Regions from separate parts of the Planococcus alkaliphilus genome, predicted to be linked through region 1. Evidence: a T-box and tRNA genes for the amino acid it is inferred to sense, from the RefSeq annotation. Region 1 holds a T-box; the other holds one or more tRNA genes.

Region 1 (15,435 bases):
ATGATTTCAGGTGGAGCGGAAGCGCCGATCACCCGTTTATCGGTTGCCGGTTTTACAGCAAACACAGCACTTACGACAAATCCGGATACGGCAACAGCATCACGCCCATTTGATAAAAACCGTGATGGATTCGTTATTGCAGAAGGTGCAGGAATTGTGATTCTGGAAGAATATGAACATGCAAAAGCACGCGGTGCGAAAATTTATGCGGAACTGGTAGGCTACGGTTCAACTGGAGATGCCCACCATATTACGGCTCCGGCTCCAGGTGGCGAAGGTGCTGCAAGAGCAATGGCTCAAGCATTGGAAGACGGCGGCATCGATAAAACCGAAATCGGCTATATCAATGCACATGGTACAAGCACACAATACAATGATTTATACGAAACGATGGCAGTTAAAACGGTTTTCGGAGAGCATGCCTATAAATTAGGAATGAGTTCTACTAAATCTATGACTGGCCACTTATTAGGAGCGGCAGGCGGAATCGAAGCGATTTTCACGGCCTTAGCTCTGAAAGAGGGAATCATGCCGCCAACAATGAATTACGAGACGCCGGATGAGGAATGTGATTTGGATTACGTGCCGAATGAAGCTCGTAAAGCAGATTTTGCATACGCAATGAGCAACTCACTTGGATTTGGCGGTCATAACGCATCGTTGGTCTTTAAAAAAATAACTGAACAATGATTTCTTTTAAATGAACCGCCAGTCCTCCAACTGGCGGTTTTTTATATATGAAACTGATTGCTCTCTATTAAAAGTGAAGGAAGGAGTTCTGGTCAAGACAAGATATGTAAGTAAGCACAAAAAAACAAGTGGGTTCTACTATATAATACATACAATTTTATAATTCAGGTGTCTGATCGAAAATGGTGCTGTTCAAAGAAAGCTTCCATACTCATCCAGTGCCATAAAAATATTGATAACATAAGCAGGAAGTATATTTATTCAATTAAATTAAATTGATTTTAATCGAAAAAATATTAATTATCAAAATAAAATACAATATCCAAATAAAGAATTGTAATGAAAATAATCAATCTTTTCGGAAAAATAAGGAGGCATTCCTATGTTCATCTAGAAAAGACCGATCTTTCTCATTTCTATGCTGGTGGTAAGTGGGTTTTTAGCAGCTTGTGGCGGCAAGGGAGGAAGTAATGAGGCAGCCAAAATAATGAAGACGGTACGAGCGGAGGATCAGGAGAACCTGATGCAGAACAAGATCCGATGACATTCATCGACTTGTTCGTAACCGATTCCCCTCAAAACAAAATGTCCTATTCAAATCCTGAGTTTGATGAGTTGGTCAATGCATCCAAAGGGGAGCTGGCTCAAGACCTCGAAGGACGCTGGGAAGCAATGGCGCAAGCTGAACAGATTCTGATAGAAGAAGATGCGGCAATCACACCGATCTATCAGCGCGGCCGGATGTCCTTGCAGAAACTGTATGTCAACGACATCATCTCGCATCCGTTTGGAGGATACTATAGCTATATATGGGCGTACATCTCTGGGAAATAAGAAAAGCGGAAGCGGCCCGTTAGCCCCGAAAGGCATAAGGCGCTTCACGCAGGAAATCCTGATTTCCGTAGTGAAAGGACTTATGATCCCGAGGGGCTGGCCGCTGGAGTCTAGACAATAAGAAAAGCGGAAGCGGCCCGTTAGCCCCGAAAGGCATAAGGCGCTTCACGCAGGAAATCCTGAAAAAATGAAAGAGGCTGCAAAATGCAGCCTCTTTCATTCTTTATTTGCGCTTGCGGCCTAAACCCATCGCATTTTCCATTTTCTTTAATGTCTTATTGGCTAAGAAATTCGCTTTTTCGGCGCCTTCATCTAAAATGCGGTCCAGTTCTTCCGAGTTCAGTAATTCCTGATAGCGTTCTTGGATAGGAGCCAAGTGAGCAGTTACGGCTGACGCGACAGAAGCTTTGAAGTCGCCATAGCCGACGCCTTCATATTTAGCAACAAGCGAATCGATGCTTGCATCCGTAAGTGCGGCTTCAATCGTCAAGAGATTTGAAATCCCTGGTTTGTTTGTTGGATCGTATTTGACGATCCCTTCCGAATCCGTCACAGCTGATTTGATTTTCTTTTCAATCGTTTTTAAATCGTCCAATAACGTGACGATAGATTTTTTATTGGCATCCGACTTGCTCATTTTTTTAGTAGGATCTTGCAGCGACATGATGCGCGCGCCGTTTTTCGGAACGCGGATTTCCGGAATGGTCAAAACATCGTTGTATTTTTTGTTGAACCGTTCCGCTAAATCGCGCGTCAGTTCAATATGCTGCTTCTGATCATCTCCAACAGGCACCACATCTGTTTGGTAGAGCAGTATATCAGCAGCCATTAGCGGAGGATAAGTCAATAATCCAGCAGACACAGAAGCGGTCTTCGCTGATTTATCTTTATATTGGGTCATGCGCTCCAACTCGCCAATAGTAGAGATGCATTGCATCATCCATCCGGCTTGGGCATGTGCGGGAACTTCAGATTGGATAAATAGAGTGACTTTCTCGGGATCGATCCCGACAGCCAAGTAAAGAGCTGCAAGAGCCTTAATATTTTTTCTGAGTTCTAACCGTTCTTGCGGCATGGTGATGGCGTGTTGGTCGACGATGCAAAAAATGCAGTCAAATTCATCTTGCAAATCTGTAAATTGTTTAAACGCGCCGATATAGTTTCCTAACGTGACTGTACCGGTAGGCTGAACGCCTGAAAAGATTTTTTTCTTCATTGCTTTTCCTCCTCATAATAAAAAAACACAGCACACATCCCTGTAGAAAAGGGACGAATGATGTGTTTTTCCGCGGTACCACCCTAGTTGCCATATTTGGCCACTCTTCTTCATAACGTGAAGATCACGGAAACGGCTACTGTTACTTCACTGTTTCAGCTCAAAAGTCCATTCAATGCAGCTCTCTGCCTGTTTCCACCGACCACAGGCTCTCTATATAGAAGAAACTGCATTTACTCTTCTTTCTCATCGCTCAATGTTTATTTTCTAAGTATAATACAAAAAACTTTTTTTGTGCAACGGTTAAAGTTCATAAATCAATAAGGAAATCGCCATAAAGAGCAATGTCACGCCGCCGATGATCAATAGCGGTGTAGCAGACAGCGAGAAAATTTCGGAAGGGGCCCGCATTTCATCATCTTCGAGAGTGGATCTGACTTTGAAGAATTTCCGCATACTGAGTGTAAAGATATCGAAAACTCCTGTCCTGATGACAAACACCCATAAACCGATAAAAACCAGGACCCCTCCAAAAATAAACGAATTATTTATATAAGAAAGCAGGGAGAAAGGCTCGCTTCGAATGAGCATGGTCAGTAAAATTAGCACCTGCACAACAATGACACTTATCACCATTTTTTTCATTTTTGCACCTCAATTCTTATTAATTGTAGAAGAACTTGAAAAAAAAATCAAAAAAATAATGAAAATAATTCCACCTCGAAAATGCTGATAACTTCAATAATCACGGCTTTTTGTGTAATAATGTTGAAACACAATTGTTACAAAAGTGTAAATACTTTTAAAAAAAGTACTGTACAAGAAAAAAAGATTATGTATAATAAACAGTGTACCAATTTTTCAGAAAATTTAAGGGGGTCACCTAAGTGAAGAACAGCAAGTTATTTTGGCTACTTAGCCTTGTTTTAGTTCTTAGCGCTTTCCTAGCTGCATGTGGCGGCGGGGATGACGATAAAGCTGAAACACCAGAGACAGACGGCGACGATAAAGCAGCCGGAGAAGAACCAGCAGGAGAACCAGATGCTGAACAAGTACTTAACTTGATGGAAGGTGCAGAAATCCCAACAATGGATTCATCATTGGCTGAGGATGCCGTTGCTTTCAACATCATGAACAACGTTAACGAAGGTTTATTCCGTTTAAACCAAGAAAACGTTGCTGAACCTGCTCTTGCAGAAGCTGAACCAGAAGTCAGCGAAGATGGATTAACTTACACTTTCAAATTACGTGATGCTAAATGGTCTAACGGCGAACCAGTAACTGCTAACGATTTCGTATTCTCTTGGCAGCGTGCGATCGACCCTGCGACTGGATCACCTTACGGTCCATACATGATGGCTGGTACGATTAAAAACGCTGAAGCAATTGCTGCAGGCGAAATGGACAAAGCTGAATTGGGAGTTAAAGCTGTTGACGAGAAAACTCTAGAAGTTACTCTTGAGCGCCCTACCCCATACTTCATGTCACTAATGGCTTTCGGAACTTTCTACCCATTGAACGAAGCTTTCGTTACTGAAAAAGGCGATGCTTATGCTTCTAACTCAGATAACTTGCTTTACAACGGTCCATTCATGTTAACAAACTGGGATGGCACTGGCTTGACTTGGTCTATGGAGAAAAACCCTGAGTACTGGGATGCAGAAACAGTTAAACTTGAAACAATCAACGTAGACGTTGTTAAAGAAACTAGCACTGCAATCAACCTTTATACTTCAGGCGAAAAAGACCGTACAGGTCTATCTGGTGAATTCGCAATGCAATATGCTGAAGATCCAGATGTTGTAAGAGAACTAGAACCAACTGTGTTCTACTTGAAATTTAACCAAGAGCGCAATGGAGAACAGACTCCACTTGCAAACGTAAATATTCGTAAAGCGATTTCTATGGCTTTCAACAAACAAGACCTAGTTGATGTAGTATTAGCAAACGGTTCATTGCCAGCTAACTACTTGGTACCAACTGAATTCACATTCGATGAAAACAACGCGGACTTCCGTGAAGTTAACGGCGACATGAACGAATTCAACGCAGAAGAAGCTAAGAAATTCTGGGCAACTGGAATGGAAGAGCTTGGCTTGACTGAAGTTACACTTGAAATGCTAGGTGGAGATTCAGAGCTTGCTAAGAAAATGGACGAGTACATGAAATCTCAACTTGAAGAAAACCTTGAAGGTTTGACTCTTGAGCTTAAAGCTGTTCCTTTCGGAGTTCGCTTAGAGCTTGATGAAGCACAAGACTATGATATCCAAAACTCTGGTTGGGGCCCTGACTATCAGGATCCAATGACATTCATTGACCTCTTCGTAACAGGATCTGCTCAAAACAAAATGTCCTACTCTAACGAAGAATTCGATACTTTAGTTGATCAAGCGAAAGGCGATTTGGCTCAAGATCTTGCTGGTCGCTGGGAAGCTATGGCTAAAGCAGAACAAATCTTGATCGAAGAAGATGCTGCAATCGCACCAATTTACCAACGCGGTTTGATGTCTCTTCAAAAACCTTACGTGCATGACATTATCTCTCACCCATTCGGCGGAGATTACAGCTACAAATGGGCTTACATTTCAGGTAAATAAGTTAATTACCCGGCCTCTGTGAAAAACAAATAGAAAGAGAGTATATCGCTGGTATTTGGACGATATACTCTCTTTTCTAATGCAGGCGAATTCACCGAAAATTGACCATTTTCTGCTAACTATCGAAAAGAACAAGCCTATTGTCAATGCACATAGCTTGTGAAATAGAATTATTTTTTGGAGGTGCAACATGGCACGATACATCGGCAAACGATTGATCTATATGGTGATCACATTGGCATTGATTGCAACATTTACATTTTTCTTAATGAAGATTTTACCAGGTTCCCCTATCGCTTCCGCAGATAAATTATCTCCAGAACAAAGGGCAGTAGTAGAAGCACGGTATGGTTTAGATGAACCTCTGCCTGTTCAATATTTTGACTATATGTTTGGCTTGTTAAAAGGGGATTTAGGTATTTCAATTAACCAATTTAAAGGAGCAAATGTTACAGACCTGATTATTAGCCGTATGGGTCCGTCCGCTCAAATTGGTTTCCAAGGTATGGTACTGGGAACAATTCTCGGCATCTTGCTTGGAATGATTGCTGCCTTGCGGCAAAACACGTGGATCGACTACTCCAGTACACTAGTTGCAATTATTGGGATATCAATACCATCGTTTGTATTTGCTTCTTTGCTGCAATATTGGTTCGGCTTAAAGCTGGAATGGTTCCCTGTTGCTTTGTGGAAAGACGGCTTTATGTCCAGCGTCCTGCCATCAATCGCACTGGCAATGTTCCCGCTTGCAACAGCGGCTCGTTTCATTCGTACAGAAATGATTGAAGTTTTAGGTTCTGACTACATCACATTAGCAAAAGCAAAAGGCGCCAGCGGTTCAGAAATTGCATTTAAACATGCGATCCGCAACGCATTGATTCCGTTAATTACGGTTCTTGGGCCAATGGCAGTCGGTATTCTTACTGGTTCTTTAGTAGTCGAGCAAATTTTTGCAATTCCAGGAATCGGGGAGCAGTTTGTAAAATCAATTATGGTGAATGACTTCTCAATCATTATGGGCACAACGATTTTCTTCTCAGTCTTCCTAATTATCGTTATCTTGATTGTCGATATTTTGTACGGCGTTATCGATCCGCGCATCCGTCTTTCAGGAGGTAAAAACTAATGACCCAAAATCTAGAAAAACTGCCAAAAGGTTCATTTGAACGCATCACGGTTGACACAAAACAGGCAGAACGCATCACGAAGCCGAGTGTCAGCTTCTGGCAAGATGCTTGGATGCGCTTAAAGAAAAATAAAGGGGCAATCGTCAGTATCATCCTTTTCGGATTGATTGTCATCATGTCTTTTGTTGGGCCAATGATCAGCCCTTATGAGCCAAATGCTCAAACAATCACGCATGCAAACTTGCCGCCCAAGATTCCAGGAATTGAAAAACTGGGGATCATGGATGGAACAGGTTCTCTTGGCGGCAAAGAAGTCGACTTGTATGATATGAAAAATGTTGAAGTCAACTATTGGTTCGGAACTGATGGGCTTGGCCGCGACATGTTCTCGCGTGTATGGAAAGGAACGCAAGTATCCCTATTCATCGCATTTGTCGCTGCTGCAATCGACATGTTTATCGGAGTTATTTACGGCGGAATTTCCGGTTATTTCGGTGGCCGCATTGATGATATCATGCAGCGTGTCGTCGAAATTTTAACAGGTATTCCAAACTTGGTTGTTGTTATTCTCTTCATCTTGATCATGGATCCGGGGATTCTCGCGATCATTATCGCTTTGACCATCACCGGTTGGACGGGGATGTCACGGGTAGTTCGTGGACAAGTACTGAAATACAAATCCCAGGAATTCGTTTTGGCTTCCCGCACATTAGGGGCGAGCGATTCCCGCATTATTTGGAAACACTTAATGCCTAACGTGTTAGGCATTATCATCATCAATACGATGTTCACGATTCCTGGCGCCATTTTCTTCGAGGCTTTCTTAAGTTTCATTGGACTTGGTCTTCAAGCACCCGATGCATCGCTTGGAACATTGATCAACGATGGTTATAAATTGCTTCAATACCAGCCGCATATCTTAGCATTCCCGGCTGTCCTATTAAGTATTATCATGATTTGCTTTAACTTGATCGGCGATGGTCTTCGTGATGCGCTGGATCCGAAGATGAAAGATTAAGGAGGAAAGTTATATGGAGAAGATTTTACAAGTAAAAGACCTCGAGCTTTCCTTTAACACATTTGGTGGGGAAGTCAAAGCTATCCGAGGCGTTAACTTTGATCTATATAAAGGCGAAACTTTGGCGATTGTAGGAGAATCCGGTTCTGGTAAATCGGTTACGACTAAATCGATCATGCGTTTACTGCCTGAAAACTCAGCAGAATTCAAAAACGGCGAAATTCTATTCGGCGGACGTGATCTGACGAAATTGAGCGACAAAGAAATGCAGAAAATCCGTGGCAAGGACATTTCGATGATCTTCCAGGATCCGATGACTTCTTTAAACCCGACGATGCCGATTGGCCGCCAGATTACAGAACCATTGTTGAAACACCAAAAAATTGGCAAAGAAGAAGCGAAAAAAGTGGCAATAGATTTGCTTCGCCTTGTTGGGATGCCGAAGCCAGAATTGCGGATGAAGCAATATCCGCACCAATTCTCAGGCGGTCAGCGCCAGCGTATCGTAATTGCCATCGCCTTAGCCTGCAATCCGCAAATCTTGATTGCGGATGAGCCGACTACGGCACTCGATGTTACGATCCAAGCGCAGATTCTAGAGCTGATGAAAGACCTTCAGAAAAAAATCGACACATCGATCATTTTCATTACCCATGATCTAGGGGTAGTTGCAAATGTTGCTGACCGAGTAGCAGTTATGTACGGCGGCAAGATTGTGGAAATTGGTACTGTAGATGAAATATTCTATAACCCACAGCATCCGTATACATGGGGGCTATTAAGTTCTATGCCTTCTTTAGATACGGATGAAGCGAAATTATATGCCATTCCAGGAACTCCTCCGGATCTTCTAGATCCACCAAAAGGAGATGCGTTTGCGCTTCGCAGCGAATATGCATTGCAGATTGATATGGAGCAAAACCCTCCATTCTTCAAAGTCAGCGATACGCATTCTGCTGCAACTTGGTTGTTGCACCCGGATGCTCCACAAGTGGAACCTCCTGCAACTGTTATCGAGCGCATGAAGAAATTCCCAGGAAGCCGATATTATGAGGGGGGCGCAATTTAATGGCAGAAAAATTACTGGAAATCAAAGATTTAAGACAGCATTTCAATGTTGGCAAACCAAATGAAGTAAAAGCGGTAGACGGCATTAGCTTTGATATCTACCGCGGTGAGACACTTGGATTGGTAGGGGAATCCGGTTGTGGGAAATCCACAACTGGCCGCTCTATCATTCGTCTGTATGATGCGACTTCTGGCGATGTATTTTATGAAGGCGAAAATGTACATGGCAAAAAATCCAAAAAAGACTTGAAAAAATTCAATCGCAAAATGCAGATGATTTTCCAAGATCCATATGCTTCTTTGAATCCTCGAATGAAAGTAATGGACATTATTGCAGAAGGCATTGATATTCACGGACTCGCTAAAAATGCAGCAGACCGCAAAAAGATGGTTTTTGACTTGCTAGAAACAGTTGGTTTGAATAAAGAGCACGCGAACCGTTACCCGCATGAATTCTCAGGTGGACAGCGCCAGCGTTTAGGAATTGCCCGTGCACTAGCTGTAGAACCGGATTTTATCATCGCAGATGAGCCGATTTCTGCATTAGACGTTTCAATCCAAGCACAGGTTGTAAACTTGCTGAAAGAATTACAAGAAGAAAAAGGGTTGACCTATCTATTTATTGCCCACGATTTGTCGATGGTTAAATACATTTCAGACCGTATCGGCGTAATGTATTTCGGTAAAATGGTTGAGTTAGCGCCAGCAGAAGATTTATACAATAATCCGATGCACCCGTACACTCAGTCCCTATTATCAGCTATCCCACTTCCAGATCCAAATTATGAACGCAATCGGGTCCGTAAATCTTACGATCCATCGACTCATAATTACACGGAAAAGGACGATGTGAAAATGAGAGAAATCACGCCTGGACATTTCGTTCAATGTTCAGAAAGTGAGTTCCAATCCTTAAAAGCATCTGTAGCAGTAAAATAATAAAACTCTAACGATGATTCCATACTTTGGAATCATCGTTTTTTTCTTTCAATTTATTGAAATAATGATAAAATTAAACTAGAACATGGAGAGGGTGCATGGCAATGATGAAATGGACAAAATTTACAGTTATTAGCGCTCTGATGCTAAGCACAATGGCATCTACTACAGTTATGGCGGCTGGAGATAAAGAGGCGGCTCCTGATTTTACAACACGTACATATCATTCGCTTGAAGTGAATGAAGACATTTTAGCTACTTCACAATTATTTAAATACGATTCCGGGCTGACTTTTGAATATCCTGATGCAGTGAGAGGTATTTTTGTAACGGGACATTCTGCTGGCGGCGAGCGTTTTGAAAAACTGGTTGATTTGATTGATACAACAGACTTGAACGCCATGGTCATCGATTTCAAAGAAGATATGGGTTATTTGACATATAAACCCGAAGAAGGCTCGCCGCTCGCTAAACTAGGCATCGGGCAGCCTTTTATGAAAGACCCACGGGCAGTTCTGGAAAGAATGGAAGAAAAACAGATTTACCCGATTGCGCGAGTGGTTGTTTTTAAAGATTCGGAATTGGCCAATGCAAAACCCGAGCTTTCCTTTGTTGAGGGCAACGGGGTTTGGAAAAATGGACGAGGCGAATCGTTTGTAAATCCATTCTTAAAAGAGGTATGGGATTATAACGTCCAAATTGCGATTGAAGCTGCAAAACTTGGCTTTAAGGAAATCCAATTTGATTATGTGAGATTCCCTGAAGGATTTGAAAAACGGGCAGATACTCTCCAATATTCGATGGGAGAATACGAAAACTCGGAATTAGATCCTGTCCAAAGAAGAGTGGAAGCAGTCACGGATTTCGTGGCATACGCAAGGGAGCAGCTTAAACCGTATGATGTTGAAGTGTCAGTCGACATCTTTGGCTATTCGGCTACGCTGCCAGAAGCACCTGGAATTGGACAAAACTTCTCGAAGATCTCTGAGAATGTGGATGTCATTTCATCTATGATCTACCCTAGCCATTGGACTTCTTATTTCGGAATTGCCAAGCCGGATTTAGAGCCGTATAAATTAGTTTCGGAATACGCAAAAGTAGAAAATAAAAAGCTGGGCGAATTGAAAGATCCACCTGTATCCCGTCCTTGGCTTCAAGATTTTACAGCTTCCTATTTAGGAGCAGGAAATTACTTGAACTATGGAAAAGCGGAAGTGGAAGCACAGATCAAAGCATTACATGATAATGGAATTGAAGAATATCTTCTATGGAATGCTGGCAATAGTTATTCGACTGGCGTCGATTATACACCTGAATAATGGAGCAGCATGATGCAGCCGCAAGAGGAAAAGCGCCAAATTCCTCTTGCGGCTTTTTAGTGAATAAGAAAAATAAAAGATTCCGGACTTTTTCTCAAGCAGACGAAACTATTTAAAAGGTGAAACGTACTATAAAGAGAAGACTTTATTTTCAAATCTCCAATTGTAATTGAGAATAATTTTTTTTACAATAGGGTTTAATAGGGACAGGATGCGGGTATTTTTAATAATATGTACGAGAGATTGAAGCCGTGAAATTATAACGATAATGTGACAAACTCTACAAAAGTAATAGTTTTTTTGTCTAAGGTATGTTCAATTGAAAGCTAATATTGTATAATGAATGTAGAGCTTCTATATTATAGTGATTCTAATTTAATAAATTTCTAATATGATTTAACCTGAATCCGAAAGGAAGTGTTCCACTATGATGGTAACTCTATTTACTTCTCCAAGCTGCACGTCTTGCCGGAAAGCAAAAGCGTGGCTAGAAGAACACGAAATTCCATATACTGAACGCAATATATTTTCTGAACCGTTAACGATCAGCGAGATCAAAGAAATCCTTCGCATGACAGAAGATGGAACAGATGAGATAATTTCGACTCGTTCGAAAATTTTCCAGAAATTAAATGTTGATGTTGAGAGTCTGCCTCTTCAACGCTTATATGAGTTAATCCAAGAGCATCCTGGATTATTGCGCCGTCCTATTATCATGGATGAAAAGCGTCTGCAAGTTGGATATAATGAAGACGAAATTCGCCGTTTCCTTCCGCGCAAAGTTCGTGCTTACCAATTGCTCGAAGCGCAGCGTATGGTGAACTAAAAAAGCTACGAAAGCTGTCCAGTCTTTATGAACTTTCATAAGGAAATCATGGGCAGCTTTTCTTTATCTAAAATAGTTGCATAATTTGGTGAAATAATCTAGACTCTTATGTACTTAAGAGTTACTAAATGATTCAGGCAGAAACTTTTTCTTCTCTTAAGAAACACGATATACTAGTATTAGTAACACAAGCACGGCATATAAGGACGATCCTCTTAGTCCATTTCGAAAGGAGAGGTGTAAAATGGAAATCGAAAGAATCAATGACAATACAGTTAAATTTTACATTTCCTATCTCGACGTTGAAGAACGGGGTTTCAGCCGTGATGAAATATGGTTTAACAGAGATAAAAGTGAAGAACTTTTTTGGGAAATGATGGACGAAGTGAATGAAGAGGCTGACTTTGTAATGGAAGGGCCTTTATGGATTCAAGTCCAAGCTATGGATAAAGGACTTGAAGTTACAGTTACTCGTGCACAATTGACGAAAGACGGGCAGAAGATTGATATGCCTGATGATATAGAAGAACGCCGCAAAATGTTTTCAAGTGATGATCCCAATACAGCTGATTTCGATGAATTCGAACCGGTATTTGATGAGCCGGATCTGAAGAAACTTGAATTTACTTATGCATTTACCGAAGTAGACGAGTTATTGCCAATTGCCCGGCGCTTAATGTATGTGCCGATTGAAACTGCTTTGTATCATTTTGAAAACAAGTATTATCTTCATGTGAGCTTTGATGACCTGCTGCATTCAGAAGACGACGTCAAAGATAACACCAGCATCATTTCCGAGTACCTACAAAGTTCGCCTCTGACAATCCATCGTTTAGAGGAATATGGCAAAGAGATCTTTAAACAAGACGCTTTGTCGAATGTACTTTATTATTTCGGATAAAATCCCCTTTGCAGGGGATTTTTTTATTGCTTATATCCGGAAATATTCTTACAATTGAGCGGGAGGTGTTTTCGATATTAATCGCATCATTAGCGGATCGATCCATCATAAATCTTGCTCATTTTAAACAAAAGGAGAGTTTGCTTGCTCTTCGGGAAAAAGAAGTTTTTTATTGTACCCAGTGTTTTACGCCGGTCGTTTTAAAGGTCGGTGACATTAAAATCCCCCATTTCGCCCATAAAACGCTTTCAGGTTGCGACTATTCCAATGAACCTGAGTCCTCTTTGCATCTTCATGGCAAACTTTCACTTCATCAATTCTTCCAAAAACATCAGTTACAAAGTGAACTTGAGAAATTCCTGCCCGCCATTCGCCAACGTGCAGATTTGCTCGTAGAAGGACAGACGGCGATTGAATTTCAATGCAGTACGATTCCTCCGAATAAAGTAATTCAGCGGTCAACAGGCTATTCACAGCTAAAAATTGATCCAATCTGGATCGGCGGCTTAAAAAACCCTCCAAACGAATCAATCCAAGAAATCCGGCTGAAAGCTTATGAAACTGAATTGTTTCAGCGAAAAGATAAAAACCCTTATTTACTGGCTTTTTGTCCTGATGACAATCGGTTTTATTATTATTCAAACTTGTTTTACGTTAGCGGCAGCCGAAGGATTGGAAAGGTCAAATCCTTGGAAGCTTCACGCCAATCGTTTCCTTTTGCTGTGCCTAGGCGCTTAAGTAAAGAGGAATTCAGCCACGTTTGTGTTCTTTTCTCAAAAGTACGCCTTCAATTTATCCAGAGTCAACTGTTTGCGAAGAACAGGATGCGCAATCCTTTTTGGCGTGCGTGCTATGCGCTCCAGCTGGATAGGGACAGGCTGCCGGACTCAATCGGCCTCCCGTTTATTGGTGCAAGCATTTTCCGGCAGCATGCCGTGTTGTGGCAACTATTGGCCCTTGAGGCATTCAAGCTACAAGTGCCGATGTCTGAGTTAGTCGAAAGCGGAAAAGTTTTATTGGCAGATCCGCGATATTTCGGTGAAGCAGTAAAATTATTGGAGCAATATATTGAGATTTCCATTATTTTGACCGGACAGTCAGATAACTTTACAAGAACACTTGAGCTTTTATATGATAACTATTGCAATAGCGTATGAAGATTGAGAAAATAAGCTATAGTTCGACTCCCGAAAGAGCGGGAAAAGGAGGAAATGGAATGGCTGAAAAATTATTGCTCAGAGATGAAGTACCTGCAGAACTTACATGGAAACTGGAAGATATATTTGAAACCAATGAAGCATGGGAACAAGAATTTAAAGAAGTGGCGGAACTCGCGGAGAAATCTGAGTCCTATCAAGGAAAATTGAAAGACGGGGCAAACGCTTTGTACGAAGTGCTGGTGTATAAAGATGAATTGATCCAGCGCCTGCAGCGTTTATATACGTTTTCGCATATGCGTTATGACCAGGACACGACGAATTCAACTTATCAGGCAATGGACAGTCGCATCAAAGCATTTTATGCAAAAGTGGCGACAGGCTTGTCGTTCTTGACTCCTGAAATTTTGGAACTTGAAGAATCAACTTTAAATGCATTCATTGAAGAGCATGAGGGATTGAAATTGTACAAACATGCCCTTGAAGAATTGAACAATATGCGTCCGCATGTATTGCCTGCGGAACAAGAGGCTTTGCTTGCGCAACTTTCCGAAGTGGCGAACTCTTCGTCTGAAACATTCGGCATGTTGAACAATGCAGATTTGGAATTTCCAGAAATAGAAAATGAAAAAGGGGAAAAAGTGCAGATTACCCACGGGAATTATTCGAATTTCCTTGAAGGCACTGACCGCCGAGTACGAGAAGATGCATTTAAAGCGGTATATGCGACTTATGGCAAATTCCGCAATACCTTTGCTTCGACTTTATCCGGAAACATCAAACGTGATAACGTAAATGCACGCATCCGCAAATACGAATCTGCTCGCCAGTCTGCTTTGTCCGATGATCATATTCCAGAAAGCGTTTATGATAATTTGGTAGAGACAGTCAATAAGAACCTTCACCTTCTCCACCGCTATGTGAAATTGCGCAAAGAAGTTCTAGGGCTTGACGAAGTCCATATGTGGGATATGTACACGCCGCTGGTCAAAGAAGTGAAAATGGAGATTCCGTATGAAAAAGCCACAGAAATCATGCTTAAAGGCCTTGAAGCGTTAGGTGAGGAATACACCGGGATTGTGGAGCACGGCATCAACAACCGCTGGGTAGACGTCAAAGAGAATAAAGGGAAACGGAGCGGTGCATATTCTTCAGGCGCTTACGGCACGAACCCATATATCTTGATGAACTGGCAAAATAACGTCAATAATCTTTACACATTGGCACACGAGTTTGGACATAGTGTCCACAGTTACTATACGCGCGCGAACCAACCTTATGTATATGGAGATTATTCGATTTTCGTAGCTGAAGTTGCTTCGACGACGAATGAAGCTTTGCTGAATGAATACATGGTACGGACAACTGAAAACGACCAGGAAAGAATGTATTTATTGAACTACTGGCTGGACGGTTTCCGCGGCACTGTGTTCCGCCAAACGATGTTCGCAGAATTCGAGCATTTGATCCATAAGATGAACCAGGATGGGGAGGCTTTGACGGCTGACCGGTTAACGGAAGTCTATTATGGCTTAAACAAGAAATATTTCGGGGAAGATGCCGCAATCGACGAAGAAATCGGTTTGGAATGGACGCGGATTCCGCATTTCTACTATAATTATTATGTGTTCCAGTACGCTACAGGGTTCAGTGCAGCTACAGCCCTCAGCAAAGGAATCTTAGAAGAAGGGCAACCGGCAGTGGATCGCTACATCAACGAATTCTTAAAAGCAGGAAGCTCGG
Region 2 (15,435 bases), 1.5 Mb from region 1:
GTTCCGACCCGCACGAAAGGCGTAACGATCTGGGCACTGTCTCAACGAGAGACTCGGTGAAATTATAGTACCTGTGAAGATGCAGGTTACCCGCGACAGGACGGAAAGACCCCGTGGAGCTTTACTGTAGCCTGATATTGAATTTTGGTGCAACTTGTACAGGATAGGTAGGAGCCTTTGAGCCCGGAGCGCCAGCTTCGGAGGAGGCGTCGGTGGGATACTACCCTGGTTGTATTGAAATTCTAACCCACACCCCTGATCGGGGTGGGAGACAGTGTCAGGCGGGCAGTTTGACTGGGGCGGTCGCCTCCTAAAGAGTAACGGAGGCGCCCAAAGGTTCCCTCAGAATGGTTGGAAATCATTCGCAGAGTGTAAAGGCACAAGGGAGCTTGACTGCGAGACGTACAGGTCGAGCAGGGTCGAAAGACGGGCTTAGTGATCCGGTGGTTCCGCATGGAAGGGCCATCGCTCAACGGATAAAAGCTACCCCGGGGATAACAGGCTTATCTCCCCCAAGAGTCCACATCGACGGGGAGGTTTGGCACCTCGATGTCGGCTCATCGCATCCTGGGGCTGTAGTCGGTCCCAAGGGTTGGGCTGTTCGCCCATTAAAGCGGTACGCGAGCTGGGTTCAGAACGTCGTGAGACAGTTCGGTCCCTATCCGTCGCGGGCGCAGGAAATTTGAGAGGAGCTGTCCTTAGTACGAGAGGACCGGGATGGACACACCGCTGGTGTACCAGTTGTTCTGCCAAGGGCATCGCTGGGTAGCTATGTGTGGCCGGGATAAGTGCTGAAAGCATCTAAGCACGAAGCCCCCCTCAAGATGAGATTTCCCATTGCGCAAGCAAGTAAGATCCCTCAAAGACGATGAGGTAGATAGGTTCGAGGTGGAAGCGTGGCGACACGTGCAGCTGACGAATACTAATCGATCGAGGACTTAACCAAAATGGCTTTCTGAAGAGCGCGTTTCCTGTATTCAATGTCGAATATCCAGTTTTGAAAGAATAAGGCAAAAGTTTTTTCAAAAAAAGCTTGAAATACCGGTCAGAATTGGTATAATAAAACTTGTCTTTCAAAATAAATATTAGTCTGGTAGTGATGGCAAAGAGGCCACACCCGTTCCCATCCCGAACACGGAAGTTAAGCTCTTTTGCGCCGATGGTAGTTGGGGGTCTCCCCCTGTGAGAGTAGGACGTTGCCAGGCTGATAATATTATTCCGAAGTAGCTCAGTGGTAGAGCACCGCACTGTTAATGCGATGGTCGTAGGTTCGAATCCTACCTTCGGAGCCATTCTTTTGGAGAGCTGTCCGAGTGGCCGAAGGAGCATGATTGGAAATCATGTAGGCGGGCAACCGTCTCAAGGGTTCGAATCCCTTGCTCTCCGCCAGTAGCAATATCCAAATGAACATACAAATTAATGGCCCCTTGGTCAAGCGGTTAAGACACCGCCCTTTCACGGCGGTAACACGGGTTCGAATCCCGTAGGGGTCACCATTATATAATTGGAGGATTAGCTCAGCTGGGAGAGCATCTGCCTTACAAGCAGAGGGTCGGCGGTTCGATCCCGTCATCCTCCACCATTTACAATACATAAGCAAAACTTGTAAATATGAGTTTCTTCTATAATATAGGAAATAAACTCAATTATTATTATCGCGGGGTAGAGCAGTTCGGTAGCTCGTCGGGCTCATAACCCGGAGGTCGCAGGTTCAAATCCTGCCCCCGCAACCAAATGGTCCCGTGGTGTAGCGGTTAACATGCCTGCCTGTCACGCAGGAGATCGCCGGTTCGATCCCGGTCGGGACCGCCATTTTTTATCTTTCAAATGTGGGTCAGTAGCTCAGTTGGTAGAGCATTAGATTGAAGCTCTAAGTGTCGGCGGTTCGATTCCGTCCTGACCCACCATATTTTTATTTTTTATCTCCATGCCGGAGTAGCTCAACTGGTAGAGCAACTGACTTGTAATCAGTAGGTTGAGGGTTCAAGTCCTTTCTCCGGCACCATTTTTGGTGGGGTAGCGAAGTGGCTAAACGCGGCGGACTGTAAATCCGCTCCTTCGGGTTCGGCAGTTCGAATCTGCCCCCCACCACCAGTTTTTAGGGGCATAGTTTAACGGTAGAACAGAGGTCTCCAAAACCTCCGATGTGGGTTCGATTCCTACTGCCCCTGCCAATTTTAAAATTATATGATGGCGGTCGTGGCGAAGTGGTTAACGCACCGGATTGTGATTCCGGCACTCGGGGGTTCAATTCCCCTCGTCCGCCCCATGTTTTAATTTCAATTAAATGCACATATAAAATAGTAAAGTGGCGGTCGTGGCGAAGTGGTTAACGCACCGGATTGTGATTCCGGCATTCGGGGGTTCAATTCCCCTCGTCCGCCCCATCTTATTATTGGGGTATAGCCAAGCGGTAAGGCAACGGGTTTTGATCCCGTCATGCCCTGGTTCGAATCCAGGTACCCCAGCTTTTGCGGAAGTAGTTCAGTGGTAGAACGCCACCTTGCCAAGGTGGAGGTCGCGGGTTCGACCCCCGTCTTCCGCTCCATAAAATTGGCGGCATAGCCAAGTGGTAAGGCATGGGTCTGCAACACCCTTATCACCGGTTCGAGTCCGGTTGCCGCCTCCATTTATATTATGCCGGCGTGGCGGAATTGGCAGACGCGCGGGACTCAAAATCCCGTTCCTTCACGGGAGTGTCGGTTCGACCCCGACCGCCGGTATCTTGCAAAGGACCTGCCTGTCCTTTCATAAAACCTTCAACATCTTCGGATGCTGAAGGTTTTTTTTTTGGTTCTACACTAATTGTTGGGGTGTTGAAACAATTCGGCCCAAAAAAAGACACGCAATCTCCAAATTCTTTTATACTTGAAATGTCGAATAACAAGTAAAGAAGAGGAGATGCGTGCACTTGAATTTTACCATGAAATTTCCCGGATTAGAAGATGTGAAAATCATGAAGATGGAACAGGTGGAGGACCGGGTGGCCCTGCATGTGGAGTTGGAAGTGAAGGCACACCGTTGCCCGCGTTGCCAGGAGAAGACCCGGCGTGTCCACGATTACCGGATCCAAAAGATCAAACACCTGAAATGGTTTGAACGCCAGACTTACCTTTTCTATAAGAAGAGACGCTACGTATGCGGGGCGTGCGGCAAGAAATTCGCCGAACAGAATTCATTCATCGGCCGCTATCAACGGTTCTCAAAAGAGTGGAACCAAGCGGTTCATGTGCGCAGCGTCAAGGCGAAAACGTTCAAGGAAGTGGCCGGACAATACGGCGCTTCCGCTTCGACCATCGTTCGGCGTTTCGATCTGGTGGCGCTCCAGGAAGTTACTGAAACCGCAAAATTACCGCGTGTGATCGCCATCGACGAATACAAAGGCGACACCCGTGAAGGAAAGTACCAACTGATTATCGCCGATGGCGAAACGAGAGAACCGATCGATATCCTGCCCAACCGGAAAAAAGAGACGATCAAACAGTATCTCCAACAGCACGGAGCTGCGGTGGAAATCGTCGTCATGGACATGAGCCATTCCTTTAAAGCCGCGGTCAAAAAAGCACTCGGCAAACCGGTGATCATCGCCGATCGCTTCCACTTCTGCCGGTACATTTACTGGGCGCTGGACGCGGTCCGCAGACGCGTGCAGAAAAGTTGGAACGACTATGACCGCAAAAAAGGCAAACGGATGCGCTACGTCTTTTACAAAAACAGTGAGAAGTTAACCGAAAAGGACCGTTGGTACTTGAAGCGGTATCTTGAAATGGATGAGGAGCTCAAACGAGCATACGAACTGAAGGAAGCGTATTGCACGTGGTTTCAGGCAAGCAAAAAAAGAGATCCCGAGGAAATCCTCAAGACCAAAGAAGCGTTGCTGGAATTTTATCGGCTGGTGGAACAAGCGGGCATTCCCGAGTTCCAGAAAGCCATGGGCACCTTCCGAAACTGGCAGACGGAAATCTTGAACAGCTTCTCGTTCAAGTATTCCAATGGTTTCTTGGAAGGCATCAATAACCTGACAAAAGTGATTAAGCGGAACGCGTTCGGCTTTCAGAATTTCGAACGCGCCCGCGCCAAAATACTACTGACACACAAGTATAAGAATATGGGAGTTCACGTTGGTTAGAGTGAGGAAAATTTCACCTCACCCCAACATTTGACGGAGAACCGTTTAAACAGCAATGAGCGAAATAAAAGTACGCATCTGCAGTTTTTCATAGGATGAATTTGTATAGAACAGAACCGTTTATCGGGACCCAGGGAAAATATCAGGAAGGTTTAAAAAAAAGAAACAAATGGATTTCAATTTGTATGCAGGCTAGGCTCTAAGAGATAAAAGTCTTTCTAATTCTGATGGAATGTTTTATACTAAATTAGCTAATTTGAGAAGTTCTCTTTAACAGGGATCAGATTAAATGGCGAAGGAGATCAGCAGCCGTTACGTTATTACAGAAATGGAGATTAAAGAAAATCGAATAGATTAAACAGGAAATTCATAATCGTTTGTTTTATTAAGGTTTTGTAAAGTTGGGGTTAAAGTTCTATTAAAAAAGATTAAAAAGAGCTATCATAATCTAGCTTTGAATTTATTTTAGAAATTAGCGGAGGTAAGAAAATGGCTTTCAAGAAAAAAGATAAGTTTGCAGTTCTACTAGGGGATATCGCTTTGAATTTAAAAGAGAGTGCAGCTTATTTTGCTGACTATAAATTGCGGGAAATCAGTGATTTGAAGATTTTCTCCAATACGATGAAAGATTATGAAACAAAAGGCGATAATTATGTCCATACAGTCATCCAGGACTTGAACAACGCTTTTATCACGCCTATTGAAAGAGAAGACATTCTCGCACTGGCTATGAGTATGGATGATGTGCTAGATGGTTTAGATCATACTGCCTCAATGTTTGAAATGTATTCAATCGTCAATGCGGATGAATTCATGTTGGAGTTTGTAGAAGCGATCCGCCTCAGCACGATTGAAATCGAAACGGCTGTGGATTTGATGTCTTCTAAGAAATTGCCGGCTATGAGAGAGCACGCCATTAAAATAAAAGATTACGAGTCCCAATGTGATGTGACGAGACGCCATGCGATCAAACATCTCTTCCAGACGGAAAAAGATCCGATCCGCATTATTCAATATAAAGAAATCTATGAAGAGCTTGAAGAAATTGCAGACCATTGCCAAAAGGTAGCAAATACATTTGAGTCTATTATCATGAAAAACGCTTAAGGAGCAAGATGACCGATGGATATGGTTCTGCTAATAACAGTTTTAATTGTCGTTTTTGCTATAATATTCGACTTTATCAATGGCTTTCACGATACAGCCAATTCAATAGCTACTGCAGTCTCTACAAAAGCTTTAAAGCCGCGTCATGCAATTATGCTTGCTGCGGTAATGAACTTTGTCGGAGCTATGGCATTTACAGGAGTAGCAAAAACAATTACGAAGGATATTGTTGATCCATTTACATTGACGAATGGGTCGGTGGTGATTTTAGCCGCTTTGCTTGCTGCAATCACTTGGAATTTGGTTACCTGGTATTACGGAATTCCGAGTAGTTCTTCCCATGCTTTAATCGGTTCTATCGCCGGTGCTGCCATTGCAGCGGCAGGATTTGCAGCATTGAATTACGGAGGGTTTATAAAAATTCTCCAAGCGTTGATTTTATCGCCTATTCTGGCATTCGCTGTGGGGTATCTTGTATATAGTATCTTTAAAGTAGTATTCAAAAATAATAATTTAACGAAAACGAATCGAAACTTCCGCTTGATTCAAATTGCGACAGCGGCTTTGCAATCATTTTCGCATGGTACGAATGACGCACAAAAAGCGATGGGGATTATCACAATGGCGTTGATCGTCAACAACTACCAATCTTCAGATGATATTCAGTTATGGGTGCAAGCTACTTGTGCTGCCGCAATGGCATTAGGGACGTCTGTTGGCGGATGGCGGATCATTAAGACCGTTGGCGGCAAGATTATGAAAATCCGTCCTGTCAATGGCGTAGCTGCTGATTTGACTGGAGCAGCCGTTATCTTCGGAGCGACATTCATTCATTTACCGGTTAGTACAACGCACGTCATTTCCTCTTCCATTATGGGGGTAGGAGCTTCACATCGGCTTAAAGGCGTGAAATGGGGAACCGGTAAAACGATGCTGATCACATGGGTGATTACGATGCCGATATCGGCAGCATTAGCCGCAGCCATCTATTTCATCCTTAATATTTTCCTTTAAAATAAAGACAGGGACTTTGATATTCAAAGCCCTGTTTTTCTTTGGACTTTGGCAGCGGCTTTCATAGCTTATGGATTTAGACGGATGATGAGACTTTTCGCAAAAAAGGCTTGTGCAATTTATAAAAGCTATGTTAAGATAAATCTTGTCCAATTCGATTAAGCCGGCGTGGCGGAATTGGCAGACGCGCGGGACTCAAAATCCCGTTCCTTCACGGGAGTGTCGGTTCGACCCCGACCGCCGGTATACTTTGCACCGCTTAGCGGATGCTGAAACACTTCTTGCTTCATGCAAGAAGTGTTTTTTTATGCTCTTTTATTGAAGAAGAAGAGGGTTATTGCTGAAAAGCTTGGGAGCTTGCTGTAGAAACACTTTTTAATCAATAGGAAGAGTTATTCCACTAAAGTATTTCTGCAGCTGTTAAGTGTCTTAAAAGAAGAATTAGAGGCATATATGCTCCATGAGTCTATTAAAGAAACCGGCAAAAAGCACAATTCCTGTCTTTATCCATTATTTGCTTGATATAATGACGGGAGAAAATGTGTTTAAAAGCAGAAGGAGGAGCCTATGAAGCAGATACATAGCGATATTTTTCAATTCCGTGGCAGCCATTATGAGTTTGGAAAGATGCAAGGAGAACGGTTAAGGGAATCCATTATTTTGGATAACCGCAGAAAGCAATGGAAAGCGAAACGGCCGAGATTTAAAATTGATGTAAATGAAACCAAAACTGCCTTTTTGCAGTTTGCTCCGGGGATTTGGGAAGAGTTGCTTGGGCTTCAGGAAAGCTTGGATTTGCCGATGGAGGAAGTGCTAAGGGATTTCGGAGGCTACCGCATCGATGCGATGCCATCTGGCTGTTCAATTGTGACAGGAGATGACTTCTTGGTCCGCAATTATGATTTCCATCCTCAGACTTATGAAGGGCGTTTTTTGCTGTTTCAGCCAACGGATGGCGGCTATGCCTTTATTGGGCCTTCTTCCCGCATAACGGGGCGCATGGATGGCATGAATGAGAAGGGCTTTGCGATGGGGTATAATTTCACGCATCGGAAACAGCCGGGAGACGGATTTGTCTGCTATATGATTGGCCGGATCATGCTTGAGACTTGTTCGACGATTCAAGAAGCAGTTGCACTTTTAAAAGAAATTCCGCATCGCGGTTCGTTTAGCTACGTTGTGCAAGATAAGAGCGGCGAGTCTGCCATCATTGAAGCAAGCCCGAGAGCAGTCGATGTCAGGAAGGATGCGGCGTGCACCAACCATTTTGAAATTCAACAACATGAAAACCGGAATTACTTAAACGATTCGTATGAACGCTTGGATGCGATCAGGCAGCAGCCGGATGCAACGCAGGATGCTTATCAGGCTTTTCGCCTGTTCAATGATGTAGATAAAGGTGTGTTCTCGAAGTTGTATAAGAGCTGGGCAGGGACCATCCATACGTCTGCTTATTTGCCGAAAGAATTGGCGGTATGGTTTGCGCTAGGCGGAAACCAGGAACCAGAAATTTTTGATTTCAAAAAATGGCTGGCAGGAGAAGACCTCACCGAACGTAAAATCTACGGGGAGATCGATACAGATATCGGTTTTGCCCATCTGGATAAGCAGTTTGTTTAAGCAAATGAAAAAAGCGCCCGGTGGAGGGCGCTTTTTTTACATTTCTGCCATATGTGGGAATGGCAGTTTCGTATCGATTTTTCCGTTGATGCGTTTAGCAAGCAGTCGTTCGCCTTGCAGCCACTTCTTAAAATCAAACATGAGCGGCAAGCGATTCGGACCGAGGGCAAAACCGACTTCCAAGCTTTCCGGGAAGTAAAAAGCGGTATGGAGCGTTCCGGAAGCCGTGCTGTATTTCTCCGAAAAGACGCCTTGTTCCAAATCGTTCAATCTGCGAAAGGCACTGTAGGCATCTGTTGCTTCGTTTAAATGGGTGCGAATGGTTTCTTCACGGCGAATCGAATCTTTCATCTGGTAGCGGTTTTCTTCAGTCAGCAATTCAAAATGATTGGTGGAAACGTTTGAAGTGCGTGCAACGACAGAGCGTGGAGAAGCTTCAACGACTACGGATTTCCCGCTTCGGTCGAGCAGCACATAGCTGAAAGAACGGCGGTGTGGTATTTCTTCCAGCAATTCAATCGCTTCTTCCACAGTTGCACAATTCTCTAAGATCAACCGGCCGATCATATTGCAAATAAAACCGTCTTCAGAATTGCGCCGATTGATGAAGTTATAGCCCATTACGAGCCCTTTTTCATTTAACCCGTCGGTTCTGCCGGTAATTTGCATGGTCGGTCCGATGGTGGCATAGCCGCCGTCTGTCGGCTGGTACAGGGCAAACCGTCCTTCGTAGCCTTCGGGAGAGCTGTCGTAATTGCGGACCATGTATGCGCTGCTTGTAAAAATCGAACAGCCGCTTCTCGTGTATTCCAAATAATAGCCGCCGAATTCGCGGATGGCGTCTTGCATACTCCATTCGAGTGCATCGGCCAATCCATTGATTTCCTCCCAAATTCTCGGAGCAAACGCAAGCAGCGTGTTGGTTGCCTGTGTTTCATCTATTAGAAAATTTTTGTTTTTGGAGCCCCATTGTTTTTTGCGGTTGGGGAGGATAAAGGAATCCCTTAACAACTCGCCTTGTTTAAAACCGAAATCATAATGGCTGCCGCGAAATTGAATAATATCACTGTGGACTTTTTTCACTGGCGATCCCTCATTTATTGGAAATTAGCGAATTTCTGTGAGTCTGTGAAAAACTCTCGAATTCGAGCTACCCCGAGTTTACTGCATTTTTTTCGGAAAGAAAAAGAATCTGCCTAGCACTCGGAAGGGAGGCGGGGCAAATTCCAGATTAGAGAATATAAAACTCAGCGTCGCCGCCGTTGATGCCGGTGAACATATTGGATGCAGCAGTCAACAGTTCCAGTGCCGTATCCCGGTTCATCGATGGACGCAAATAAAAGATGTGGAGCGCATTTTTGGTTTCTTCTGTAACAGCGGTCCGGATGGAATCGACATACGGGCTGCCGAACGGCCCTTGGCTGTCTTTTGCCACAATGATATTGGCAAGTGTATTCAAGCGGTTATTGATGCCTTCGTACTGGTCTTGGTCCGTACCTAATGTAATTTCCACATCGCCACTGATTTTGTCTTCATCGTAAAGGCCAAGTGGAATTTCGTATTGCAGGGACAGGAAGTTGTTCATGTCGACGCCTGAATGCACCGGCTTCAAGTAATTCTGCTTTTTGATCCGGCGGAACAGGGCTTCTGCGGAGTGGCGGTAGCGGTTCGGATCTGCACCTAACGCTTTCCATGCCAGTTTCCATTCCAACAGGCCCGGAAAATCTGTCAACTCTTTTTCATCCAAGTCGAAATACAATTGCTCCTGGAAAAGCTGAAGGCGGCCTTTTAACATTTGAGGTGAATCGGAAACGGTGATATTGTTATAATGAATGATGCCTATTTTAAAATCAGGAAGGATTTCTTTGATATTAGGGTCGATGGAAGCTTTCATGGCACTCTTCCTTTCAAGTAATAGTAGTTAATCATTATAGTATCATAGAATAGAATTGAGGGGTTACAGCATGAATCTCGATCAATTTCAAGAAGAGCTTGTTGCGTATGCCTCGGAGATCGGAATTGATAAAATCGGTTTTGCTTCGGCAGAGCCTTTTTATAATTTAAAGCATCGGCTGATCCGCCAGCAGCAATTGAAATACCAATCCGGCTTTGAAGAACCCGATATTGAAAAGCGGATCCGGCCCGATTTACTGCTGGATGAAGCAGTGAGCATCATCGCCATTGCGATTGCGTATCCTTCAAAAATGAAAGATGCGCCTCAAGGCGTCAAAGGTGCACGCCGCGGAATTTTTTCGCGGTCTTCCTGGGGAAAAGATTACCACGCGGCGTTAAGAGAGCGGTTGGTCCTGCTTGAGGCATTTATTGCAGCCCATTATCCGGAAGCGCGCATGCGCTCAATGGTGGACACTGGCGAGCTATCTGACCGTGCCGTGGCCGAACGCGCGGGAATCGGCTGGAGTGCGAAAAACACATCCATCATTACACCGGAATTCGGTTCTTACGTTTATTTGGGGGAAATGATCACCAATATCCCGTTCCGTTACGATGAGCCGATGGAAGACCAATGCGGAGATTGCCGGTTATGCATCGATGTCTGTCCGACAGGGGCGATTGTTGAAGGCGGCCAATTGAATGCAACGCGCTGCATTTCATTTTTAACCCAGACGAAAGGCTTTTTGCCGGACGAGTTCCGGGGCGTCATCGGCAACCGGTTGTATGGCTGCGATACGTGCCAAACGGTCTGTCCGAAGAATAAGCGCAAGGCAAATCAAATCCATATGGAATTTGAACCGGATCCGGAAATTGCGAAACCGCTTTTAGAGCCTTTGCTTAAGATTTCCAATAAAGAATTTAAAGCGAAGTTCGGTTATGTGTCGGGTTCTTGGAGAGGCAAAAAGCCGATTCAGCGGAATGCGATTCTGGCATTGGCCCATTTTAAAGAAGAATCGGCTGTGCCTGCATTGATCGAGCTGTTGAAAAGCGATGAACGGCCGGTTATTCGCGGAACGGCCGCATGGGCCATCGGGAAGATCGGCACCGAATCAGGGTTTGAAGCATTGAAACAAGCCCAGCTCGTCGAACAGGATGCGGAAGTGGCAGAAGAAATTCAAAAAGGATTGGCGTTCTACGCCGAAGAATTGAAAGGATAAGTGAAAGAACTTGGCTATACACATTGTTTTATACCAACCGCTGATTCCAGCAAATACAGGGAATATTGCACGTTCGTGCGCAGGTACAGGAGTAAAATTGCATTTGATTCGCCCGCTTGGCTTTTCAACGGATGATAAAATGCTGAAACGGGCTGGACTCGATTATTGGGAGCACGTCGACATCCATTACCACGATTCGCTTCAAGAGTTATTCGATCGTTATGCAGACGGCGAATTTTATTACATTACGAAATTTGGAACGAAAACGTATACGACTTTCGATTTCTCGGATGTTGAAAAAGACCATTTCTTCGTCTTCGGACAGGAAACGAAAGGCTTGCCAAGAGAGTTGATCGATGCGAACCTTGATCATTGCCTGCGCATCCCGATGAATGACAATATCCGTTCGCTCAATTTGTCGAATACAGCTGCCATTTTAATGTATGAAGCACTGCGCCAACAGGATTACCCGGGGTTAAAATAATGAATAAAAAAAGAGCTGCCCTTTTGAAAGGGAACAGCTCTTTTTCATTATTTGTCTTCTGGAGTACCTGGTTTGTCGTCATAGCCTGCAGTGAAAATAGCAGCTAGGAACGCTACACAAATACCTAAAATAAGGATTAAGTTCATAAGTAACGACCTCCTTGAAATTTGCATCTTTGTTTAGTATAGCGCAAAGGCGGGGAAAATGAAATATAACTCTCCAGCCAAATATGGAGAAGTTATGTCGGAAGCTGTTTGATTTGCTGAAGAAAACGAAACTTATCGCTTGGCCAAACGTATATAAAGAAAGGCATTAAAAGAAGGGATGATTCAATAATGAGAATGAAAATTTCTGTAGCATTGTTATGGATTACGGGACTAGCAGAGGCGTTCCTGGCGATTCCATTTATCGGAGGTTCTGTTGTCTTAAGCACAGGATACGGTGTTTTAGGCGTCATGTTCGTCCTTCACGCCATTACGCTATTCTTCTGTTTCCGTGAATACTCTCCAAAAGCAGGCTCGATTCTTGGGATTATCACAAGCCTCATTTCGTGGTTCCCGCTTATCGGCTGGGCAATGCACTTGCTTAGCGCCATCGTCTTGCTGATCAGCGCAGCTGTTTCAAACCGCACCGCTAGAATTTAATCAATCAAAAAAAACGCCCATGGAGGGCGTTTTTTTGTGTCCAGACTCCAGCGTCCGTGTAGATTTGACGGGCGCTTCCGTTTTTCTTAATGCGGTGCAATAAAAAGTTGAATGGCGAAAAGGACAGCGAATACATAAAGAATCGGGTGTACCGTTTTCCATTTTCCTTTAAAGATTTTCATAAGCGGATAAGAGATAAAGCCGAGTGCGATTCCGGTTGCAATGCTCGATGTCAATGGCATCGCAAGAACAATCAAGAATGCAGGAAAAGCTTCATCGAATTTTTCCCATTCGATGTTTTTCACAGAGCCGATCATCAAACTGCCGACGATGATCAAAGCAGGTGCTGTAATGGCTGCGACATTTGATAAGGCGGCGACAAGCGGGCTGAAGAATGCAGCCAAGATAAACAAGATGGCTACCGTTAACGTCGTTAAGCCGGTGCGTCCGCCAGCAGCAACTCCTGATGAAGATTCCACAAAAGCGGTAGTCGGGCTGGTGCCGACCATGGCGCCGGCTGTGCCGGCGATTGAGTCGGCAAGCAAGGCTTGTCTCATTCGCGGCATGTTATTGTTTTTCATCAATCCGGCCTGTTTTGCGACACCGACCATGGTGCCCGTCGTATCAAACAAGGTCACTAACAGGAAAGAGAAAACAACGCCGTATAAGCCGAAATCGATAACCATCTGGAAGGCTTCTATCGGATTCCAGACGATGATGCCATCCGGCAGCGAGGGAAGTTCCAAAAGTTTTCCTTCAAATTTCAGTTGGCCGGTGAAAAAGGCGATGATTCCAGTAGCGATCATTCCGAAGAAAATTCCGCCATGAATATTCAGCGACATGAAGATCAAAGTGATGAATAAGCCGATTAAGGTCAAGATGACTGGCGCTGAAGTCAAATCCCCTAGGCCGACAAGATTGGCATCATTAGCGACGATAAGTCCGCTCATGCGCATACCGATAAAGGCGATGAACAGTCCGATGCCAGCTGTAATGGCATGCTTCAGGTTTTCAGGAATCGCTTGGATCAATACTTTACGCAAGGGCGTCAATGATAAAATAACAAAAAGAAGTCCAGCCACAAATACAGAGCTAAAAGCAGTGATATAATCGATGGCTCCATCCGATCCAAGAACCATAGAAGTGAAATAGGCGTTCAACCCCATACCGGGAGCGATAGCAATCGGATAATTGGCCATTAAGGCCATCCACAAGGTGCCGATTACGGAGGCAATGATGGTCGCAAGGAAAACTTGGTCAAAAGGCACGCCTGCAGCGCTGAGAATAACGGGGTTGACGATGACGATATAAGCCATCGTCAAGAAAGTGGTCATTCCAGCTAAAACTTCTGTTTTGGCAGTCGTTCCATTTTCTTTTAAGTGAAACATTGAATTACTTCCTTTCAAACACGAACGATTTAAACAACATCCACTATATTATTCGCTTTTATTATGAAATGCAACCCTTTTTAAGAAATCGTAATAGTCGAAATAAGTGGAAGTTATTTGTACAATAAAAGAGAGAAAGGATGATTGACATGGAATTAACGATTAAATCAACAAAAACCTTACATAATGGCGTTGAAATGCCTCGCTTCGGACTCGGCGTGTATAAAATGAAAGAGCCGGATGAAGCGCTAAAAGCGATGGAAGCTGCGATAGGAGCGGGATATCCTGCGATTGATACGGCCACGGTTTATGAGAACGAACGGGAAGTTGGAGAAGCAGTTCGGGCGTCTGGGGTTAAACGCGAGGAATTATTCATCACTTCGAAAGTTTGGAACACCGACCAAGGATACGATCAAACACTCCGCGCTTTTGAGGCGTCGCTTGAGCGCCTTGGCTTTGATTATTTGGATTTGTATTTGACGCATTGGGCTATTCCGGAAACTTTTGTTGATACTTACCGTGCAATCCAGCGTCTATACGATGAAAAATTGGTGCGGTCGATCGGGGTATCTAACCACCAGATCCACCATCTGGAAAAGATTTTCGCTACTGCGAACACGAAGCCGATGGTCAACCAGATTGAGCTCCACCCTCAACTGACGCAAGAACCGCTGCGCCAATTTTGTGAAGAGCATAATATTGCCATTACATCCTGGTCACCGCTTGCACGCGGCAGACTGCTGGAAGATCCTGTATTGGCAAAAATTGCAGAAGTCCATGGAAAATCGATTGCGCAAGTAGTTATCCGTTGGCATTTGCAAAGTGATCTCATCGTCATTCCGAAATCGGTGACGCCATCCCGCATAATTGAAAATGCGGATGTCTATAACTTCTCATTATCGGAAGAGGAAATGAAAATGATCGACGAGTTGAACCAGGATTGGCGTTCAGGAACGCATCCGGATAAAATCAGCCTATAAGAAAAGCCGCCAAATTTGGCGGCTTTTTTTAACGCGCAGAATCTTCTACGACAATTTTTTCATGGGTGAAGGGATGGATGAACGACATGCGGAATGCATGAAGATGGTAGGCACCGTCTTGTGTCGCTGGTCCGTCGTACATTTCGTCGCCGATGATCGGATGGCCGATATGGGACAAATGCGCCCGGATCTGGTGCGTGCGGCCAGTTTCCAACGTCAGATGCAGCAATGATTTTCCTTCCATTTGCTTTAGCACTTTATAATGCGTGACAGCACTTTGCCCGGTAGGCGAGACACGGCGGCGGGTTGGGTGATGGCGGTCTTTGCCAAGCGGGAAATCGATCGTCCCGGATTTGTTGTGGACTTTGCCTTTTACTACCGCTTCGTAGTCGCGCACCAGCTGTTTTTGTTCAAGCATGCGATCCAGCACATTTTTCGCGACAGGATGTTTTGCGACCATTAACAGGCCGGATGTGCCTTGGTCAAGGCGATGGACATGCTCGCCGTAAGATCCGCCGCCCCGGATGATATGGCCGAGAATGGCATTGATGAACGTATCAATCTGTCCGACTTCATTCGGATGAGTGGCCATGCCTTTCGGTTTGCGTGCCACAATGAAATGATCGTCTTCGAAAAGGATCGGCAATTCTATGTCATGCTTCGGCTCGTAAGGGGATGCGGCAGGCGGCAGCTCGAATTGCAGCACGGTTCCTTTTTCAAGAGGTTCTTTCCAGATCACTTCCTGGAATTTCTTGTTCTTCACACTTTTGGCCATGCGCATTTCATGGACCACTTTTTTGCCGAGGCCCCATTCTTTCCTCAATAATTCTTCGACGGTCATGCCGTCGTCTTGTATAGTATAGCTCCACGCCATAACGATTCCTCCAAATGAAAGGGCCATGCGCACCGCACATGACCCTTTATATCTTATTATTTTAGAACGACTTGATTAAAGAATT

The links. The T-box of region 1 lies ahead of trpS (tryptophan--tRNA ligase). A T-box ahead of a tRNA ligase gene usually reads a tRNA of that ligase, here a tRNA-Trp.
Region 2: it encodes a tRNA-Trp, which carries the amino acid that the T-box ahead of trpS (tryptophan--tRNA ligase) is inferred to sense. The anticodon was not compared.

What each region holds. Positions count from the first base shown of each region.
Region 1 covers NZ_CM168060.1:2,515,906-2,531,340, reverse strand. Annotated here, with positions in the region: gene fabF (beta-ketoacyl-ACP synthase II) at 1-690, shown strand, start outside; gene AC2EXB_RS13545 (hypothetical protein) at 1,231-1,524, shown strand; gene trpS (tryptophan--tRNA ligase) at 1,748-2,740, opposite strand; T-box leader at 2,787-2,999, opposite strand; gene AC2EXB_RS13535 (DUF3899 domain-containing protein) at 3,044-3,385, opposite strand; gene AC2EXB_RS13530 (peptide ABC transporter substrate-binding protein) at 3,628-5,337, shown strand; gene opp3b (oligopeptide ABC transporter permease) at 5,528-6,463, shown strand; gene opp3C (oligopeptide ABC transporter permease) at 6,463-7,482, shown strand; gene AC2EXB_RS13515 (ABC transporter ATP-binding protein) at 7,496-8,551, shown strand; gene AC2EXB_RS13510 (ABC transporter ATP-binding protein) at 8,551-9,489, shown strand; gene AC2EXB_RS13505 (putative glycoside hydrolase) at 9,633-10,808, shown strand; gene spxA (transcriptional regulator SpxA) at 11,239-11,634, shown strand; gene mecA (adaptor protein MecA) at 11,879-12,535, shown strand; gene AC2EXB_RS13490 (competence protein CoiA) at 12,562-13,692, shown strand; gene pepF (oligoendopeptidase F) at 13,752-15,435, shown strand, end outside.
Region 2 covers NZ_CM168060.1:1,047,822-1,063,256, forward strand. Annotated here, with positions in the region: rRNA gene AC2EXB_RS05330 (23S ribosomal RNA) at 1-946, shown strand, start outside; rRNA gene rrf (5S ribosomal RNA) at 1,090-1,205, shown strand; tRNA gene AC2EXB_RS05340 (tRNA-Asn) at 1,218-1,292, shown strand; tRNA gene AC2EXB_RS05345 (tRNA-Ser) at 1,300-1,389, shown strand; tRNA gene AC2EXB_RS05350 (tRNA-Glu) at 1,422-1,496, shown strand; tRNA gene AC2EXB_RS05355 (tRNA-Val) at 1,507-1,582, shown strand; tRNA gene AC2EXB_RS05360 (tRNA-Met) at 1,657-1,733, shown strand; tRNA gene AC2EXB_RS05365 (tRNA-Asp) at 1,737-1,812, shown strand; tRNA gene AC2EXB_RS05370 (tRNA-Phe) at 1,832-1,907, shown strand; tRNA gene AC2EXB_RS05375 (tRNA-Thr) at 1,930-2,005, shown strand; tRNA gene AC2EXB_RS05380 (tRNA-Tyr) at 2,011-2,094, shown strand; tRNA gene AC2EXB_RS05385 (tRNA-Trp) at 2,101-2,174, shown strand; tRNA gene AC2EXB_RS05390 (tRNA-His) at 2,194-2,269, shown strand; tRNA gene AC2EXB_RS05395 (tRNA-His) at 2,312-2,387, shown strand; tRNA gene AC2EXB_RS05400 (tRNA-Gln) at 2,397-2,468, shown strand; tRNA gene AC2EXB_RS05405 (tRNA-Gly) at 2,474-2,548, shown strand; tRNA gene AC2EXB_RS05410 (tRNA-Cys) at 2,556-2,629, shown strand; tRNA gene AC2EXB_RS05415 (tRNA-Leu) at 2,640-2,723, shown strand; gene AC2EXB_RS05420 (ISL3 family transposase) at 2,906-4,129, shown strand; gene AC2EXB_RS05425 (DUF47 domain-containing protein) at 4,619-5,236, shown strand; gene AC2EXB_RS05430 (anion permease) at 5,252-6,250, shown strand; tRNA gene AC2EXB_RS05435 (tRNA-Leu) at 6,413-6,496, shown strand; gene AC2EXB_RS05440 (C45 family autoproteolytic acyltransferase/hydrolase) at 6,818-7,870, shown strand; gene AC2EXB_RS05445 (C45 family autoproteolytic acyltransferase/hydrolase) at 7,907-8,953, opposite strand; gene AC2EXB_RS05450 (B3/B4 domain-containing protein) at 9,102-9,764, opposite strand; gene queG (tRNA epoxyqueuosine(34) reductase QueG) at 9,835-10,980, shown strand; gene trmL (tRNA (uridine(34)/cytosine(34)/5-carboxymethylaminomethyluridine(34)-2'-O)-methyltransferase TrmL) at 10,991-11,464, shown strand; gene AC2EXB_RS05465 (hypothetical protein) at 11,800-12,108, shown strand; gene AC2EXB_RS05470 (NCS2 family permease) at 12,195-13,496, opposite strand; gene AC2EXB_RS05475 (aldo/keto reductase) at 13,646-14,476, shown strand; gene AC2EXB_RS05480 (RluA family pseudouridine synthase) at 14,505-15,350, opposite strand; gene AC2EXB_RS05485 (thioredoxin family protein) at 15,407-15,435, opposite strand, start outside.